2 regions of the Arthrobacter sp. TJ-240 genome follow, and region 2 is predicted to be linked to the other one. Evidence: riboswitches for the same ligand, from Rfam matches in the RefSeq annotation. Region 2 holds a riboswitch; the other holds the start of a gene.

Region 1 (9,475 bases), on a different contig from region 2:
GCCGGACCTCCGCGTCGGCCTCCACCCAGATGACGGCGTCGAGCCGGTCGCGCGCCGCCGCCGCTGCCGCACCCACGCCCTCGAGGAGCACGATCTCCGCCGCCGGCGTCCTGCGCTCCGCGCCGTCCTCTCCCCGCACCCAGTCCCAGGCGCTCCAGCGTGCCGTCCGTCCCGCCCGCAGGGGGGTGAGGACTTGCTCGACGTAGCGGGTGATCCCGGCGTCGAACCCGTCCCAGCCTGGGTAGATGTCCTCGAGGTGGAAGAGGCCGACGGTGTGGTGCTCGCGCAGGAGGGCGGCGAGTTCCACGGCGAGAGTCGTCTTGCCGGCACCGGACCGGCCGTCGATCGCGATGAGCAGGGGGGCGGCGGCGCTGCCCGGAGTGCAGGGGGTGTCGGGCACGGCTCAGGCCAGGGCGAGCAGGGCGCCGACGCCGACGAACAGGGACCCGAAGGTGCGGTTGAGGACTCGCTGGCCGCGCTCGTCCTCGGTGAAGCGCCGGAACGACCGCGCGGTGCCCGCGTAGAAGAACCACATGACGAGCAGGTCGATGACGATCACGGTCGCGGTCAGCACGCCGTACTGGTGCAGCAACGGCTCCTCCAGCCGGATGAACTGGGGGATGAGCGCGAGGAAGAACACGATGGCCTTGGGGTTGAGCAGGTTCACCCACACGCCGCGGCGGAACATCGAAAGGGGTGCCTCGCTGCCCTGCAGGGCACGGACCTCGCTGTTGTCGGGTCTCGCGAGGAACCTCCGCACCCCGAGGTACACGAGGTACGCGGCGCCGATGTACCGGATGAGGTTGAAGGCGAGCGGCGAGTTCGCGACGAGGAGGCCCACGCCCGCGCCGGCGATCCCGATGTGCACCAGCAGGGCCGTCTGCTGGCCCAGGATGCCCCAGATGGAGCGGCGGAACCCGACGGCCAGCGCGTTGCTCATCGTGTTCACCGCGCCCGCGCCGGGCATGAAGCTGATGAGCGTCTGGGCGCCCAGCAGCGCCAGCCAGAGGGAGGGATTCACCCGTTCATGGTATGCGCCGCGCGTCAGTCGTCCGAACGGTCGGCGTCGAGCTCGTGGCGCACGAACCGCACGACGCCGTCCACCGCTCCGTCGACCATCTTCCAGGTGGCCTCGAAGTCGCTCGCATCGCCGTACCAGGGGTCGTAGATGCCGAGGTGCTCGAGCTCCGTGTCCGTGGTCGACGGGTCGAACTCGCGCAGGAGGTGGATCCTGTCGCGAGCGTCGTCGTCGGGCGCGTCCCGGCGCAGCTCACGGTAGTGGTCCAGGTCGAGGGCGAGGATGAGGTCGCGTTCGCGGTACCAGCCCGGCTCGAACATCCGGGCCCGGTGCAGGTGGCTCTCGATGCCGAGCTCGGTCAGCTTCGCCGCGGCACGCTCGTCGATCGGCCTGCCTGCCTCCCAGTCCGTGGTGCCCGCGGAGTCGACGACGACGTCGTCCCCCAGGCCTGCCCGGCCGAACGCGTGGGTCAGCATGAGTTCGGCCATGGGGGAGCGGCAGATGTTCCCTGTGCAGACGGTGACGATGCGGTACATCACGCCAGCCTAGCTGCGGTGCCCGTCCCGGATCGGCCGGACCTCGTCCGGGATCACCGTTCCAGCCGATGCAGATCGACGATGGGAGGGGCCCCACCGCGTGCACCGCGCTTCAGTCCCGCGCAAGGATCTCCACGCTCGGCATCAGGAACACGCCGTCGTCCAGCCGCGACCACCTGCGCCACCCCTCGGCCAGCCGGTCGAGGGTGCGCTGGTCGGCGAGGCCGCGCTCGAGGGTCTGCCCGGCGAACGCCGAGTGCAGCACGCGCTCGGCCCAGGACTCGGCGAGGAGGCGCCGGTCCTCGGCAGTGGCATACACCCAGTTCGTCGACGACACCTCGATAGCCGCGAAACCTGCCGCCGCCGCCCACCCGGGGAGGCGGCGCCCGGCGTCGGGCTCCCCGCCGTTGCCGCGTGCCAGCGTGCGGTAGAGCTCCCGCCACTCGTCGAGTTCCTCGACCGCCGGGAACCAGGTCATCGCACCGAAATCGGCCTCGCGGGCCGCCACGATCCCGCCCGGCCGGACGACGCGGCGCATCTCGCGGAGGGCCGCCACGGGGTCGGCCAGGTGCTGCAGGAGCTGGTGTGCGTGGACCAGGTCGAAGGATTCGTCGGCGGCGTCGAGGTCGTACACGTTGCCCTCGCGGAACTCGACGTTCGCGAGGTCGGCGTGCGCCTCCGCGGCCTGCGCGACGACGTCCGCCGAGCTGTCGATGCCCGTCACCGAGCCCGGTGCCACCAGATCCGCGAACCCTGCCGTGATGCTGCCGGGGCCGCAGCCGACGTCCAGCACGTCCAGGCCGGCTTCGAGGAAGGGCTCGAGGTAGGCGGCCGACGACGCGACGGTCCGCGCTGCATGCGCCGCCGTGACGCTCGGATGGTGTCCGTGGGAGTAGACCTCGTCGTTCATGCTCCGAAGGCTAACCGGCGGGAGGCCCATCAGTCAGCATTTCAGCCGCCGTCCAGCGCCACGTCACGCGCGGCGACCGTGGCATCGGTGACGTCCTGGAGCATGTCGCGCAGGAGTTCCAGCTGCTCCTCGGAATACCTGTCGAAGACGGCGTCGATGTGGCGGGCGAGGGGAGCGAACAGCATCGCCCCCGTGGAGCGTGCCTTCTCCGTCATCTCGAGGTGCACCTGCCGACGGTCGACGTCGCTGCGCCGCCGGGTCACGTGGCCCGCCGAATCGAGGCGGTCCACCAGGGCCGTGGTGGCCGGCGAGCTCAGGTTGAGCTCCTCCCGCAGGAATCCGGGGGTCACCGTGAGTCCGGCGCGAGCGGCGCCCATCATGATGCTCAGGGCATGGAGGTCGGTGCGGTAGAGGCTGTCCCGCTCGCTCGCGACGTCGACATAGCGGTCGGTCTCGACCGTGAACTGCCGCAGCAGTGCCATGAGTTCTTCCCTCGCGGCCATGGGTCCTCGCCTCCTTTCCCTTCAGTTTAAGCCCGTGCACATTATCTCCACCATGGATATACTCTACTGCAGAGATAAGTACGAGTGGGTAAGGAACTCCATGAAGAACAGATGGTTGAGGGTGCTGTTGCCCGCGGTCGTGGTGCTGATCTGGCTGATCGGGGCGGCGGTCGGTGGTCCTACGTTCGGGCGGCTCGAGGAGGTCTCGAGCAACGACCAGGCGTCCTTCCTGCCCGCCAGCGCCGAGTCCACGGAGGCGGGCGAGATGCAGCAGCGATTCAGTGACTCCGATGCCGTCCCGGCGATCATCGTGGCCGAATCGGAGACCGCGATCGACCCGCGGGACCTCGGACCCTACGAGGATCTCGCCGCCATGCTCGGGGAGGTCGAGGGGCTCGAGCCGGCGGCCGAGGGTGCTCCGCCGGTCGTCGGGCCCATCCCGTCCGAGGACGGTCTCGCGGTCCAGTACGTCGCGTTCGTCTCCTCCGACGCCGAACTCGCCGAGGTGGTGGGCGAACTGCGCACCATCCTCGACGACGAACTGCCCGACGGCGTCACCGGCTACGTGACCGGCCCCGCAGGGCTCACCAACGACCTCGTGGAGGCTTTCGGCGGGATCGACGGCATCCTGCTCGCCGTCGCGCTCGGCGCCGTGTTCGTCATCCTCCTCGCCGTCTACCGGTCCATCGTGCTGCCGTTCCTCGTCCTGCTGACCTCGGTGTTCGCCCTGGCGACGTCGATCCTGCTGATCTTCGCTCTCGCGAAGCTCGATCTGATCCAGCTCAGCGGCCAGAGCCAGGGCATCCTCTCGATCCTCGTGATCGGTGCGGCCACGGACTACGCGCTGCTGCTCGTCGCCCGATTCCGGGAGGCACTCGTCGGGAACGAGACGAAGTGGGAGGCCATGCGTGTGGCCTTCCGCGGTTCGTTCGAGCCGATCCTCGCCTCCGGCGCCACCGTGATCCTCGGCCTCCTGTGCCTGCTCTTCTCGGATCTCAACTCGAACCGGAGCCTCGGACCCATCGCCGCCATCGGCATCGCCTTCTCGCTCGCTGCAGCGCTCACGCTCCTCCCCGCGCTCCTGCTCCTCCTGGGCAGGGCGGCCTTCTGGCCCCTGGTCCCGCGCTTCAACCCGGCGGCGGGCGCCGTCGTCGCCCCGCACCACGGCAAGCACGCGGCGCCGACCGGCGCCGGGCCGGAGACAGGACTCGAAGGGCTCAGGGGCCTCTGGCGGGGGGTGGCGCTGCTCGTGGCCCGCCGCCCGCGGGTGCTGTGGACAGCGTCCCTGCTCATCCTGGTCGCCGGCGCCCTCGGGCTGACCCAACTGCAGGCGAACGGCGTCCCCCAGTCCGCCGTGATCCTCACGCCCTCCAACGCCGTCGACGGCCAGGAGGCGCTCGGCCGCCACTTCGACGCGGGCTCGGGAAGTCCGGTCTACGTCGTCGCGCCCGAGGCGGACCAGCAGGCGGTGCTCGACGTCGTCACGGCGCAGGAGGGCATCTCCGACGCAGCCCTGACCACGGACCCGGGCGGCGCCGCCGTCGTCGAGGACGGGCGGGTCCTCATCAGCGGCACGCTCGGCTACCAGGCCGACTCGGAGCAGGCCGAGGACGTGGTGCGTGAACTGCGCACGGCGCTCGACGAGACCGGCGGAGGAGACGCGCTGGTCGGCGGGGTCACGGCGGTGGCGATCGACACGAACGACACCGCACTCGCCGACCTCGTCAAGATCATCCCGATCGTCCTGGCCGTCATCCTCGTGGTCCTGATCGTCCTGCTCCGCTCGGTGCTCGCGCCCGTGCTCCTCGTGGCCAGCGTGGCGCTCTCCTACGCGACGGCCCTCGGCGTCTCGGCGCTGGTGTTCAACAACATCTTCGGGTTCGAGGGGGCGGACGCGTCGGTGCCGCTGTTCGGCTTCGTGTTCCTCGTGGCCCTGGGGGTGGACTACAACATCTTCCTGATGACCCGGGTCAGGGAGGAGTCCCTCCGCATCGGCACGCGCCCCGGCATCCTCCGCGGACTCGGCGTGACCGGCGGCGTCATCACCTCGGCCGGCGTGGTGCTGGCGGCGACCTTCGCCGCGCTGGGCGTGATCCCGATCCTGTTCCTCGCGCAGATCGCGTTCATCGTGGCATTCGGCGTGCTGCTGGACACCCTCCTGGTGCGCTCGCTGCTCATCCCGGCGCTCGCCTACGACATCGGCCCGAGGATCTGGTGGCCATCGGCACTGGGGAAGGTGCCGTCCCCGCGGTGACCCACGGTGGGCCCGTCCGGCAGGTCCGCACTCGAACGCGTGGACAGCGAGTCGAAGCGGATGTCCTCCCTCGTCGAGGACCTCCTGCTGTTCGCCCGTTCGGACGAGGGCCAGCCCGGTGAGGTGTCCGACGTCGACCTCACCGGGCTCGTGATCGAGACGACGAGCGTTCCCCGCGTCGCGGCGCCGGGTACTCCTGGAGTCTCGACCTGCCCGACGAGCCCGTGGAGGTGCGCGCCGCGGAGGCAGCAGTACTGGTACCTCATCGCCTATGACCTCGAGCGCGACGACCGGTGTCTCTTCCGGCTCGACCGGATGCAGGCTCGTCCGAGCCCGTGGCGCGGGGTCCCATGAGGGCTGAAGGTCGCTACTCTCTACCTATGAACGACATCGCCGCCTTTCTTGACGCACGTATCTCCGAGGACGAGAAGGCGGCCCGCAGGGGAAGCCTGCCCGAGGAAGTGTGGGGCGTCGGCGGCTGGTTCGACCCCCAGCGGGTCCTCGCGGAATGCCGGGCCAAGCGGGAGCTCCTCCGGTACGCGGTCGCCGAACTCGACGCCCAGCAGCGCGCGGAGGTCCTCGGACTGCTGGCGCTACCGTGGGCCGGACACGCCGACTACAGTGCCGGGTGGCGGACGGCGGCGGTACTGAAGGACGAGCTGAAGGCCTAGAGAGGCCGCTCGGGGAGGACCTCTCCTGCCCCTCAGCAGCTCCGGCGCACAAGGCTGATCGGCCGCGACCGCGGCCGGTCAGGGCTGTCCCGACCACGAGATGTCATCCTTCCGCAAGCTTTGCGCAATAACATCGAGGGACACCTCCGGGTGGGCGGACCGTCACTACCCTTGAAGCGTGCCCATCCATTCCACCCCGCCCTCCCCTGGCCAGCACCAGGACCACGGCCCTGCACCCCTCGGGGTCGGAGCCGTCACGGTCCCGGTCGCGCCCGGGAAGACAGCGCAGCTCCTGGACCCGGCGGTCCTCCGGGACATGCGGCGGGACTTCTCCGACGCGGCGACCGTTCGGCAGTTCGCGCGGGATTTCTGCGTCGATCTGCCAGGGAAGATCGACAGGCTGGACCTCCGGCTCGCCGAGGGGGACGCGGCGGGAGCCGAGGACGCCGTGCTCAGCGTGACGGCCTCCGCGGCGATGGTGGGCGCACTGCGCCTCGGCCAGGCCGGGCGCGCAACCCTCCGGCTGATCACGACCGGCGACCTGGAGGGCGCCAGGCGCACCCTCACCCTGCTGCGCGGCTGCGCCGACGACACCGTCCGGACGCTTCAGGAGCCCTCCGAACACCCCTGATGCCGATTCAGCGCGAGGTGGCGCTCCGCGGCACGATCCGGAAGCCGACGCCTCGGACCGTCACGATCAGGTCCGGGTCACCCTTGGTCCGCGCCAGTTTCTGGCGGAGGTTGGCGATGTGCACCTCGATGGCCCGTTCGTCCGTCCGGCTCACGAAGTTGTAGCCGCGGTAGTCGCGACCCCGCGAGACCCGCACGAGCTCCTCCTTGGTCCGGACCGCGCCGTTGCTCCGCATCAGTTCGTGCAGGAGGTTGAACTCCGTCTTCGTCAGTGGCAGCTCGACGCCGGCGCAACTCGCGGTGCGGGCGTCGCTGTCCACCACGAGGACTCCGTTCCGCAGGAGCGTGTCGGACGATTCCTGGCTCGCGTCCCCGGACAGGACGGGAGCTGCAGCGGGAATCCCGGACGGCGCGGACTGCGCGGACGGTGCGGACGCATGTTGTGCCATCTGGCCGGCGCGGGGCCTGCGGAGCATCGCGTCGATGCGCGCCCGCAGTTCCCGTGGGCGGAAGGGCTTCAGGACGTAGTCGTCGGCGCCGGCCTGGAGGGCGGTCAGGATATCCAGCTCGTCCCCGCGACCGCTCAGGACGATCACGTAGCAGTCCGTGGTGGAGCGGATCCGCCGGAGGACCTCGTACCCGTCGATGTCGGGCAGCCCGATGTCGAGGGTCACCACGACCGGATGCTCCTGGCGCACTATGTCGACGCCCTCACGGCCGGTGGCCGCGCCGGTCACCTGGAAGCCCCCCTGGGCGAGGATGGCGGAGACCAGGTTGCGGATGTCGAGATCGTCCTCGATGACGACGGCCGCCCGGACCTCGCCGGGTCCGGAGCTACTCATAGCGGGGCGTCCCACGATGATTCCGCGTGGCGGGGGAGGTGGGCCTGAGCACAGCGCCTTCGGCCGATCCGGGAGTTGTATTGAATTGGACTGTCCGAGACATACTCGTGGACCTGTTCTCTTCGGCGGCCCGGCTGACCTCGTGGGTCCCGTGGCTTTGCGTCCCCGGCTCGCACCGGGTTTGCCCTTATCGACGAGCGGTTGCCCGCCCGACGATACTAGCAACCCCGACCGACACATCCGTGACGCGGGCACGCAGCGGTCCGTGCCGTGCCGGGCACCTCCCCGCTGCAGGGAAGCGAGCCCGCCGAAGGCTGCGCCGGACGCCTGCGGGCGCTACGGTCCTTCCATGCAGATCGTGCAGTACGAGCCGGCCCACCGGGCGGCGCTGCTCGCGCTCTCGATACGGGCCTGGGAGCCGGTGTTCCCGCTGTTCCGCGAGGCGATGGCGCCGTTCGCCTACGAGTCCTTCTATCCGGACGGATGGCGGGAACGCCAGATACGCGATCTGGCGGCAGTGCTCGACGGCGAACCGCAGAACGTCGCCGTGGCCTTCGAGGAGGGCCGGCCCGTGGGCTGGGTGTGCACGCGGTTCCATCCCGAGGACAGCATGAGCGAGATCTACGTGCTGGCCGTGGACCCGGAGTTCCAGCGCCGGGGTGTGGCCAGGGCCCTCATGGGCCATTCCTTCGATCGGGGGCGGGAGGCCGGGATGCGGATGGTCCTCGTCGAGACCGGCGACGATCCGGGCCACCGGCCGGCACGCCAGGCGTACGAGGCGGCCGGGTTCGAGCGCTGGCCCGGCACCCGGGACGACGGAGGACCGCGCACCTTGAGGCCCAGCCCCGGTACAGGACCGGCACACCGCAGCCATGGTGCGGCTCCGTGGAACGGGAGGAGGCCCTGCTACCCCTTCAGATCGCGTCGGCGGGCGGCTACTCCTCGGCGTTGGCACGTTCCTCGATCCAGTCCGTCGCCGCGTCCGAGAGGAACACGCCGTCGGGCCCGCGCCCACCCATCCACCAGGACTCGGTCGCCACGAGGCCGCCCGCCCTGCTGATGTCCGCCACCACCTCGGGACTCAGTGCCTCACCGTTGTGGGCCATCAGCCAGTCCCGCGTCTGCTGCGTGACGCCGTTCCACCATTCCTCGAGGTCCATGCCGGACAGTATGTCACCCGGCGCCCCGGTCGTGGCGGCGGATTCGCTGTTACGCGGGCTCGCCGTCGTTCTTCCACTCCTGGATGATGCGGGGTGAGGCGTGGATGCACAGCATCCGCAGCGGGCCGTCGCCGTCGTTCGTGAAGCCGTGCCAGACGCGGGCCGGCGCCACGACGGTGTCACCCGCCGTCCCCTCGAGAACCGCGGTGCCGACGGTGAAGCGCACGTTCCCGTCGAGAACCACCCACGTCTCGGTGTACGGGTGGCGATGGAGGGCCACGGTGTCGCCCGGGTCGTTGTCCACCGAGAAGTAGGAGATGGCGGAGCCGAAGGACCCGCCGTCGAAGCGGCGCGTCCTGCTGCCCGGAAGGGCCAGTTCCTCCCGGGGGATGGCCCGCGCCGGCGGGGGAGATCCGCCGGTCGGCGTTGTGGTCCGGGGGTCCATGGCTGCCTCCTGGTTCGATGCGATGACGGGTGGACGTCGCGGGTGGGCCGATCTCATCGCAGCGCGCTACACCGTTGTGCCTGTTGCTATAGTGTGTGTCGCACACTATAGTTTCGCGCATGGCAAACAACGACGACCTGATTGCCGGACACCTGCAGGAACTGCGGCGCGGGACGGTCGTCCTCGCATGCCTCACCCGGCTGCGCACCCCCGACTACGGGTACGCGCTCCTCGAAGCGCTCGACGGCCTGGGCATCCAGGTCGACGCGAACACGCTCTACCCTCTCCTGCGGCGCCTGGAGAAGCAGGGCCTGCTGACGAGTGAGTGGAACACTGCCGAGTCCCGTCCGCGGAAGTTCTACCGGACGAGCCCGGCCGGTGACGACCTCGCCACCACCCTCACGGCCGACTGGGATCGGCTGACGACCTCGCTCCATCGCCTCGCCGAAGGGGAAGTGCCATGACCACGCTGACCGATCGCTATGTGTGGGCCGCCATGCGGACCG
Region 2 (9,475 bases):
TCGGACAGGCCGACCGCAGCCAGTGCGCGATCGATGTCCGTCTCGCTGACCTGTCGGTGCGCGAGACTCGCCGGCAGTGCGACGTTCTGTCGCGCGGTGAGTGAAGGGATCAGATTGAAGGCCTGGAAGATGAAGCCGATCAGGTCCCGACGTAAGGCTGCCAGGGACCGAGGTGGAAGCTGGGCGAGTTCGTTGCCCTGGATCTGCACGGAGCCGCCCGTATACGGCTCCAGGCCTGACAGGCAGTACAGCAAGGTCGACTTACCGGAACCGCTCGGGCCAACGATCGCTACGAATTCACCGCTTCGAACGGTGAGTGAGATCCCGCGCAGGACGGGAAGCGGCGCTCCGCTGTCGGGGGAGGCAAAGGATTTGGTGAGGTCGTGCGCTTCGATCAAGGGCATGGGCGATGTCATGAGTACATTCCAGCGGAAAGGGCGAACGGCGTCACTGGTGCCAGGTCCACCATGACGGTAGAGCCTGCACTACTTTTGTCCCAACCTTCGGCTCTGAGAGCGGTCACTGCATAGTCTCAGGACATGCATCCTGTTGTGAGCGTGTCGGCGTGGACTGCTCTGCGCCGCCCGCCATGGAAACTGTTCGCCTCGTCGCTGCCGTGGCGCTCCGGGGCCTATCTCATCACGACCGTACTCATCGGGTTGGTGGGGTTGGCCCCACTGATGGCCACCTGGTTCGCCGCTCCCCTCTGGGCGATCTCACTGGCACGCCTGGAACGGCTTCGCGTCGTTGTCCTTGGTACTGCGCCGATACCGAAACCACCCACAGGCACGTCAGGGGCTCGCGTAGGCCGGTTGGCGCGGCGGTTACGTGAGCCCGTGACCTGGCGCGAAGTCGCCTACCTTGCGGTGTTCATCGTCTTCACTGCCATGAGCTTCGTGTTGATCGTGACCGGCGCGACAGCCATCATGGTCGGCGCCACCACGGTACTGGGAGTCGAGCCTGATGCGGAGAACCTCGTGGCGCAATCGGTTGCCTCAATCGGCGCTCCGGCGGTTGTGGTGGTCAGCTTTGTCATCATCGTGCTCCTCGTTCTCTCGTACCTCACGACGGCACTGGCTCTACTCCAGTCCTTTGTCGCTCAGGTCCTCCTCTCCGAGCAGTCCGAGGCGCTCGCGCGCCGAGTCTCAGACCTGACCTACTCCAGGCGTACCCTCCTCGAGGGATTCGACATCGAACGCAGGAGGATCGAACGCGACCTGCACGACGGCGCCCAGCAGCAGCTGGTCACACTGGGCCTGCGCCTGGCCCTGCTGGAGATCGAGCTCGATGACCTGGCCGGCAGTGGCAGTGATGTTTCGGCGGCTCGAAGGGCGCTTTCTGCCGCCCAGGACGACGTCGATGCGGCGGTGACCGCCCTGCGGGAGAGCATTCGGGCCATCCACCCGCGCGTGCTCGTCGATCACGGTATCGCGGCTGCCGTGCACGAACTGGCCAGCCGACTACCGGTCCCGGTGACCGTCGATATCAATCTCCCACGGCGTCCGGACTCCAACCTCGAGGCGGCCCTGTACTTCATCACCAGTGAGGCGCTGACCAACGCCGTCCGACATGCAAGGGCACACAAGGTCATTGTCAGGGGTGGGCAGGAGGGAAGCAGCCTGTGGCTGGACATCATCGATGACGGCATCGGGGGAGCGGACCCCCGTAAAGGGACCGGACTTGCCGGTCTGCGTGACCGCGCGGAGGTACTCGGCGGACAGCTGACCCTCCACAGCCCGCCCGGTGGACCGACGGTCCTGCATCTCTCGGTCCCCGTGCTCCCGATTCCCGACCTCACGGAACGGACACCGCCGGGTGTCGGCAGTGATAGCAATAGTGCATGAGGATCGTCATCGCCGAGGACTCGGCACTACTCCGTGAGGGCCTGGTCGTCCTGCTGGAACGAGTAGGACACGAGATCGTCGGCACGGCTGCCGACGCACCGGAGCTCCTGACCGCGGTCGAGCGCGCCATGGCCTCAGGAAGCCCGCCGGATCTGGTCATCACGGATGTACGTATGCCACCATCGCACACCGATGACGGGTTACGGGCCGCACTGGACATCCGCCGCCGTCACCCCGATGTGCCCGTCATGGTTCTCTCGCAGTACGTCGCGGACGCCTACGTCCATGACCTGATCGAGGACGCGCGCGGAGGAGTCGGGTACCTCCTTAAAGACCGCGTCGGCAAAGTGGCCTCGTTCCTGCGATCCATCGAGACGGTCGCCGACGGGGGCGTCGTCGTGGACCCGGAGGTCGTCCGCCATCTGTCGGGCCGACGCCGCGCGGTCAGCCCCGTGGACCGCCTCACCGAGAGGGAGCGGACGGTGCTCGGGCTGATGGCGGAAGGGGAATCGAACACGACCATCGCCCAAAAGCTTCATCTGTCGGAAGCGGCCGTAGCCAAACACGTCGGCAACATCTTCGCCAAGCTCGACCTACCTCCGCAGGACACGAACCGGCGCGTACGAGCCGTCCTGACCTACCTGCGTGAATCAACGCCCTGACAGAACGCTCCTGCAGGCGTTGCACGTGGCCTCGCTGTTCCACGACGCCGGTACCGCGCCGGACCATGACGGTCCCTACCGGTTCGAGATCGAAGGAGCGGACGCGGCAGCGGCCTTCCTCACCCACCCTGCTCCTGGCCAGGTGCGCTGCTGCAGGCGCACGAGGCCGGCCTCGATAGGACCGGCCTCAATCCGGCCTTCTGATCAACATCCTGCCGCGCTTGATCCCCAGGTGCGGCAAGAAGCAGCCCCTATCGCCCGGCAGCAGGCTCGTCGTCCTACTGGAGGGCTGTCGTTCCCAGATCCCACAGGCGTTCGGCAGCTTCCGCGTCGAGGGCATGCTGCGCCACGCCGCTGGAGCGACCTACCCCATCGGCGACCGTCTCGGCTTCCTGGTTGTCCTCGAAGTAGCGTCCGCTGATGCCTTCGAGTGCCGGGTGCGCGGCCAGGAGGACCGACGTCGCAGCTCCCTGGGACGTCGTCTTGAAGTGCGCGCCTTCGATGCGCTTGCCCTGCTCGTCCATGGCACCCATGGCTCGAAGGGTCGCATCGTCAAGATGGCGCTGCAGGTTCGTCGTGATCCACCCGGGCATCACCGCATTGGACGTGATGCCCTCACCGCTCCAGCGCTGCGTGATCCCCACTGCGAGAAGGACATCGGCTGTCTTGGACTGCGCGTAGGCACCCCAGCGGTCGTACTCCCTGCGGTCATACTGCGGATCCTGAAAATTCAGTGCGGAGCGCAGATGGGCAGTGGAGCTGATGGTGACAACGCGTCCGGCATCAGCGGCCCGAAGATGCGGGTGCAGCCCCACGGCGAGGGCGAAGTGCCTCAGGTAGTTCGTGGCAAGTTGCAGCTCCCACCCCTCCGGGCTGAGATTGCGTTGTGGCAGGGCCATGATCCCGGCATTGGCCACCAGACCATCGATCGGCCCCTCCCACGAGCGGGCGAAAGCCGCGATGGAACGCATATCAGCGAGGTCCAGGGACACAGCATGTACCGGGCCGCTACCAGGACTCCCTTCCAGATCAGCAACGAGAACGTCGGCAGAGGCCGGGTTGCGGGTAGCGATCGTCACGCCGGCGCCTGCCTGGGCAAGGGCGCGCACGGTCTCCGCACCGATCCCGGACGCCCCACCGGTCACTACATAGGTGCTGCCCGACAGGTCGATTCCCGCGAGAACGTCCGCGGCCGTGGCACGGGCATCGAAGGGAGTTGTTATCAGGTCGCTCATCACAGGGCCTCTGCTCTCGTCGGTGCATGTTCGATGGCGGACCGGCCCAGCCGCTCCAAGATGCGAGCAAGCTCCAAGGGCATGTCCCCGGGTTTGCGCGAGGTGACGAACTGGCCGTCCTCGACGACCGGCTCATCGACGTACTTTCCACCAGCCGCTGTGATCTCCGGGGCGACGTCCCGCCAGGCTGTCATCCTTCGGCCCTGCACCAATCCTGCCGTGATGAGTACCTGAGGGCCGTGGCAGACAGCTCCGATCAACCGTCCCGTTCCAGCGAATCGCTGCACGAAATCGATGGAGGCCGCGCTCGCCCGCACCTCCGCCGGCGCCAGCCCCCCGGGAATGAAGAGGACGTCATAGTCTCCGGCGTGTGCATCTGCGACGGGCGTGATTCCCGTCCTGAGAGCAAGCCCCTTGTATCCGGTCACGTCTGTTCCTGCAGGGGTGAGGACATCGACGTCGTAGCCCTCCTCCACAAAGCGGTAGTAAGGGTAGAAGAACTCGACGTCCTCGACGTCGTCAGCTGTAAGTATGGCGATTCGGCCCACCGGGCTCCGCTCGTCACGGATGGCAGCACGATTGTCTGCAATCTGTGGGTTCGAGGTGACTGGCATCAAAAACTCCTCACATCTTCGGATTGTTTGACATGCGTCGAACGGTCTGATGATGACCTATAGTATGACACATGTCAAACAATGAAGGGTTCGGCCCATCGGGGGCCTTTCCGGAACCATCCATCGACCGGATCGAGCTGATCGCCGTCCTGAAAGCTCTTGCGGATCCGGTTCGACTTCACATCGTGCAGCGCCTGGGGGATGAGCAGTACCACTCCTGCAGCGTTCAGGAATACGGGCTGGACATCCACAAGTCCACCCTGTCCCACCACTTCAAAACCTTGCGGGAAGCGGGAGTCACTTCCACGGCAGTGAAGGGGCGTGAACACGCGGTCAAGCTCCGCAAGGAGGAGTTGGATCGTCAGTTCCCGGGCGTCCTGTCCAGCATCCTGCTCGCGCACAGGGCTGTGAGTAATTGACCCCCCTCGAGCAGGGCGCCCTGGATCCATGGGCCTGTGCCAGAAGAATCAGACCTTACTGAGCGACCGAAGGGGGCGCCGGAGCTGGTCGTGTCGATCTTCCAACGCTCCGACCATCAATCCACCGGCCCGTGGACGACAGCATCCCCGAACTCGCCGCCGCGGACGCCGACCAATGCGCGCTGGCCCTGGCCCTGCCCGACGGGACGGTGCGCGGCACTACGCAGGCGGAGTCGCCGTTCAGCGTGCAGTCGGCGGTCAAACCGTTCCTGTTCGCCCTGGCCCTGCTGGACACGGACGGCGACGCCCTGGACCTCATCGGAATCGAACCGACCGGCGAAGCCTTCGACGCGATCAAGCTCGAAAGCGGCACCGGCCGCCCACCCAACCCGATGGTGAATGCCGGAGCGCTGCTCACGGCATCGCTCATCGACGGCAGCGATGTCGACGAGCGTAACGAGCGGATCCTCCGAGGCCTCTCCGCCTTCGCCGGGCGTCGGCTCGAAGTGGATGAAAGCGTCGCCCACAACGAACACCTCCTCGGCGACCGCAACCACGCACTCGCACACCTCATGCGGGCGGAGCACCCAGCATTCCAGTAGCCGAATGCTGCACCACCGGTCACCTCAGAACTCTCCGTAGGGCCAATCGAAGTGCGCGCGTGTCTCTTCGAGCGGGAGATGCAGGGTGCGGGCGATGTCATTCCAACTTGCGCCCTCATTGCGCGCGAGCCGGACGGCGGCTGCCAGCTCCCTCTCGGCTCGCTGCGCCTGTTCCTGGCGGTCCTTCAACAAGGTCTTCCAGTTCCCGATGAGCCGGCCACGCCCCGCCAGGTCGTCATCGCTCGATTGCTCAAAACAATCCCCCAGAAGCCGGTATGAGGTAAAGGCTCTTAGGGCTTCGTCCGGGCTGAGGTTGTCGAAGTCGTTGGTGTCGTTCGGACCTGTGTAGGGCGGTTTCCTCATTGGGGTGACTCCTCAAGAAGCATTGTGTCGCAACATTCCCCATCCCGGTACAGCGGGAGTGAGACCCGGACGGCCATCTGCCCCCTCCCTCGTCACCTGGTCAGAGGGGACCAACTTTGTACCGGAGGACTAATGATCCTGCACGGCAGGATAACCCTCACTGAACAAGCCTGGAACCTCCTACCCACCCGCGCCCAAGGACCGACGTCCCACAGGACGATCCTCATCGTGTATCGCGGGCTGGCCGCGCCTTTCCGGATCATTGCTTCTCCTTGGGACTCGGGGAAGGACCTTCTGATGGAGACCCAACCAGTAAGCCCGCTTCCTATTTCGGGCTTCCGGTGGAATCTGTTCCGATCTGGCGAGTCTTAGCGCCGGCTCGTAAGAGCCGTCCGGAAGGCATTGGCTGAGGAGTCACTGCTATTGATGCGCCAGTCGGCTTCCTTGTTGATGTGGAACCAGACCACTGCTGTGACGTCGGGCTGCGCCGAAAGGTAGTTGAACAGGTTGGTGTTCCACGCCGCTTTCGACCCGCCGATCTCGGAGGACGAGGTTTCAGCGATCATGATCGGCTTTCCTGATGCCAGCTGTCTCACTTGTGACAACCCCTCACCGAACAGGACATCGGGTTCCTGCCACATACTCCACGTCTGCGAGGTCCCCCAGTTGTACCCGTCAAGGGCTGCTACATCGACATAGTTGGCGCCGGGATAAAGCTGGCTGAGGGGGGTTGAACCCCAGTAGGGGACGTTCGCGTTCCACACCCATTGGATGTTCGTGGCCCCCGTGGATGTGACGACGTCGTGAACGTGCCGGTACGCGGCGATGTAGTCACCAGGCTCGTTGCCGTTGACACCCTCAGCCCATGGGTACCAGTCCCCGTTCATCTCATGCCCGAAGCGGAGGTAGACCGGCTGTCCCCACTGGCCAAGCGCAGTACCCCACTGCCGCAGGTAAGCATCGAAGTCGCCGGCTGCAATACGGTCGAGGGAGTAGGCGGGCTGTTCCACCCCGCCGCCCCAGGACCAGGGCTCCCATGTGAGCAATGTCTGTGCCCCTCGCGCCCGTACCGCGTCAAGTTCGGCTAGAGGAGGTGCCTGGTTGAAGTCCTTGTAGGACAGCACGACGGACGGTGCTTCACCGGCGATGGCTGTCACCTCATCGAGTTCCGCCCCGGCGGCCGGACCGCCACTGGTTCCGATCCCAAAGCGGATTCCCTTCGTCGTCGACGCTCCTGTCTCTTGTGCGGGCGCAGGCTCGAGCACGGTGAAGACCGCTGCGGCAGAAGCTGAACCGGCTGTCGCCATGATCGTCACAGTGGGAGATCCGGCAGGAATAACGACAGAGGCCTGGAAGGAACCCTTCCCGTTGGTACTGACCGCAGCACTACTGGCTCCTGCGGTCACCGAGCCTTTGATGTTCTTCGGGAAACCCGCACCCGTCACCGTTACTACCGTTCCTGCTGGTCCCGAAATGCTACTGAGGCTGATTGTCGCTGCGGCCTGTGCCATAGGAGCGGTACCCAAAGAGAACAGCAGAACCGCACACACAAGTAAGACAACACGCATGACAAAACCACCAGGAGGAGCCGGTGGGACCACACGCGGAACTGAGGACAAGGAAAAGGGCAAGGTTGAGACCATGACTGAGACCTTCACTGGTTTGGTAACCCGGCTGGCCTCCAAGGAGGCCCCGTGGTTTTGCGTCCCCGGGTCACCCCGGGTTTGCCTTTACCTCCGGGCGATTGCCGAAAGGTGCCCGGCCCTCCACAAGGGCCAAACCCCATCCTTGCCTGCCATCATCAATAAAACCGGGTAGAAGAGGCAAAGAACAGGGCAGCATTCCCGCAGTACTCCCCCAGGTAAGAAAATCTTTCGCCATGCTAGTCACACCGCTCAACAGCTGTGCAAGCTACTGAAATACGCCATCCACCACGAGCTATCCGGCCCGTTGCGAGGTGGGTGCTGATGCTCCTGGCGACCGTAGTCGTTCTCCTCCTCCCTGACTGGGCCGGGACCGGCACTCCCCGCCCTCTGTGGGTCTTTGCCCTACCCATCGTTCTCGGCCTGACCGGAGCTGTGTTCGCGCTGAAGGGCAGATATCCGTGGTGGGCTGCCGCCTCCGCACTCTGGGGCTTCGCCCTCTTCCAGGTCCTCGTAACGACCATCGCCCTCATCAGCGGACCATAAGCCCAGCGATGGCCGCACGAGCAGACGGCAGGAGTACTGAGACCAGGCACCTCAGGCGATCCCCCACTTGGTAGCCGGTGTGGGTCCTGATCGGCTGATAGTTTCGACAGATGGATGCTTCGACCAAGGAGCAGTGAGGTCCTCGTGGGTGCAGGTTCCGTCATGACGCTCCTCGCCCTCGCGGCCTATCGTGGGCGGATGGTCATCGGGTGCTTCCAGGCGAGCGTGCTGCTCGAAGCTTTCCGCATCGGCAGAGACCGGCAGCAGGAACTCGCGGCAGGCCTACTGCTGTCACCGACACTGTCGCTGCTGGTGCCGGTACCACTGCCACTGTGACTGGTGGGGAGCGCTCAGACCGCGAGGGTCTCGACTGTCTGGGGTGACACGCGCGCCGAGGCAGTCACCGCGAACGAGGACACCTTCGACTACACCAACGCGGCCCCGCAGGCGGCGAAGTTCAACCAGGGCCTCGAATTCTGGCTCGTTCTGGAGTCCTATCTGCATCCCTGAGACGTGTGGCAGATACGTCTGTTTCAGACATCCGTGTTGAGCCTGCGTGAGCGCTCGAACATCCGCTTGAGACTTCTCCACCCCTGCGGCAGGTAGCTACTGGTCAGACGCGCTGTCGTACTTCTGACTCTGGCAAGGAGGAATCCGCGGGAGTGCGGAAGGTGGCAGTTGCTGTTCGAAACAGGTCAGCTTGCCCTTGAAGCGTCCGGACGAGTGGCCCGACAGCTATTGCTTCGGGGTGGTTGCTTCCGAGTGCGCGCGTGGTGGACTCGCTCAACTGACGCGCTCCAACCATGGCGGCGCTGGCCCGCAGACTATGAAGGGCTCTCACGATGTCCTCACGATTCTGGGCCCTGACCGCATGCTCGATGACGCGGATGCGGTCGTCGAGCATGGCAGTGAAGGTGTCGAGGAAGTCAGTGGCAATGATCTGCGAGTCCAGCCCATCGACCAGTTCGTCGAACACCACTGGGTCAAAAACCGGAATCATGGGTTCCTACCAGCCGATTCATCCCAGGACCACTATCAGCCGCGGAGGTCGGCGTGGATGACTGTCCACGGTCGGTGGGTTCGAGGCACACGTGGTGCTGGCGATCTCGGCCGCAATCAGCGGATCGGCAGGACCAGAAATGTTGTGTGTCATGGCTGCCCCGGCTCCACCGTCTGCCGCCGCTTTGGCAACTGTTCATTTCTATCTTCGAGGCCAAAGGGCGGCCGGCACACGAGTACCGGCTACTTGTTCTGACCCACCCGTAGTGGGTGCGCTCCGTAGTAAGCGGTCGACTCGGCAAGGTAGGCGCAGGACTGGGTGAAGTTCGCTCTGTTCCCGCTCCAGGGTGAGTCCCTACCCGTAGATTGGGAGCGTGGTCTCACGTCTTGTTCGCCTGGTGCTGGCGATGCTGCTCCTGTCCCTGTGTGCCTGCAACATCAACACCCAAGCTGTGCCGTGTGATTCGATCGAAGGGAGGAATCTCGCCCCGGACGCGGGAACGTTGATGGGCGTGAATCTGGAGTGGGGCAGGGAAACCCTCGCCGAG

What was found. A riboswitch is a leader RNA that binds a small molecule or an ion and turns the genes downstream of it on or off. The one in region 2 is predicted to bind cyclic di-GMP.
Region 1: another riboswitch for cyclic di-GMP. It lies ahead of AC4D2C_RS10415 (response regulator transcription factor); the one in region 2 lies ahead of AC4D2C_RS03335 (glycoside hydrolase family 26 protein).

Annotation. Positions count from the first base shown of each region.
Region 1 covers NZ_JBZCNG010000003.1:457,666-467,140, reverse strand. Annotated here, with positions in the region: gene pabB (aminodeoxychorismate synthase component I) at 1-400, opposite strand, end outside; gene AC4D2C_RS10455 (LysE family transporter) at 404-1,021, opposite strand; gene AC4D2C_RS10450 (low molecular weight protein-tyrosine-phosphatase) at 1,045-1,554, opposite strand; gene AC4D2C_RS10445 (class I SAM-dependent methyltransferase) at 1,667-2,464, opposite strand; gene AC4D2C_RS10440 (MarR family winged helix-turn-helix transcriptional regulator) at 2,506-2,967, opposite strand; gene AC4D2C_RS10435 (MMPL family transporter) at 3,068-5,221, shown strand; gene AC4D2C_RS10430 (WYL domain-containing protein) at 5,261-5,575, shown strand; gene AC4D2C_RS10425 (DUF6221 family protein) at 5,602-5,892, shown strand; gene AC4D2C_RS10420 (hypothetical protein) at 6,071-6,523, shown strand; gene AC4D2C_RS10415 (response regulator transcription factor) at 6,531-7,364, opposite strand; cyclic di-GMP riboswitch class I at 7,486-7,560, opposite strand; partial or broken gene AC4D2C_RS10410 (GNAT family N-acetyltransferase) at 7,714-8,148, shown strand; gene AC4D2C_RS10405 (hypothetical protein) at 8,300-8,524, opposite strand; gene AC4D2C_RS10400 (cupin domain-containing protein) at 8,574-8,969, opposite strand; gene AC4D2C_RS10395 (PadR family transcriptional regulator) at 9,089-9,433, shown strand; gene AC4D2C_RS10390 (permease prefix domain 1-containing protein) at 9,430-9,475, shown strand, end outside.
Region 2 covers NZ_JBZCNG010000001.1:687,665-697,139, reverse strand. Annotated here, with positions in the region: gene AC4D2C_RS03375 (ABC transporter ATP-binding protein) at 1-416, opposite strand, end outside; gene AC4D2C_RS03370 (sensor histidine kinase) at 552-1,844, shown strand; gene AC4D2C_RS03365 (response regulator transcription factor) at 1,841-2,506, shown strand; gene AC4D2C_RS03360 (SDR family NAD(P)-dependent oxidoreductase) at 2,785-3,741, opposite strand; gene AC4D2C_RS03355 (type 1 glutamine amidotransferase domain-containing protein) at 3,741-4,355, opposite strand; gene AC4D2C_RS03350 (ArsR/SmtB family transcription factor) at 4,427-4,774, shown strand; gene AC4D2C_RS03345 (glutaminase) at 4,906-5,376, shown strand; gene AC4D2C_RS03340 (hypothetical protein) at 5,401-5,739, opposite strand; gene AC4D2C_RS03335 (glycoside hydrolase family 26 protein) at 6,108-7,250, opposite strand; cyclic di-GMP riboswitch class I at 7,401-7,478, opposite strand; gene AC4D2C_RS03330 (hypothetical protein) at 8,073-8,264, shown strand; gene AC4D2C_RS03325 (DNA/RNA non-specific endonuclease) at 8,268-8,438, shown strand; gene AC4D2C_RS03320 (Hpt domain-containing protein) at 8,542-8,928, opposite strand; gene AC4D2C_RS03315 (glycoside hydrolase family 26 protein) at 9,434-9,475, shown strand, end outside.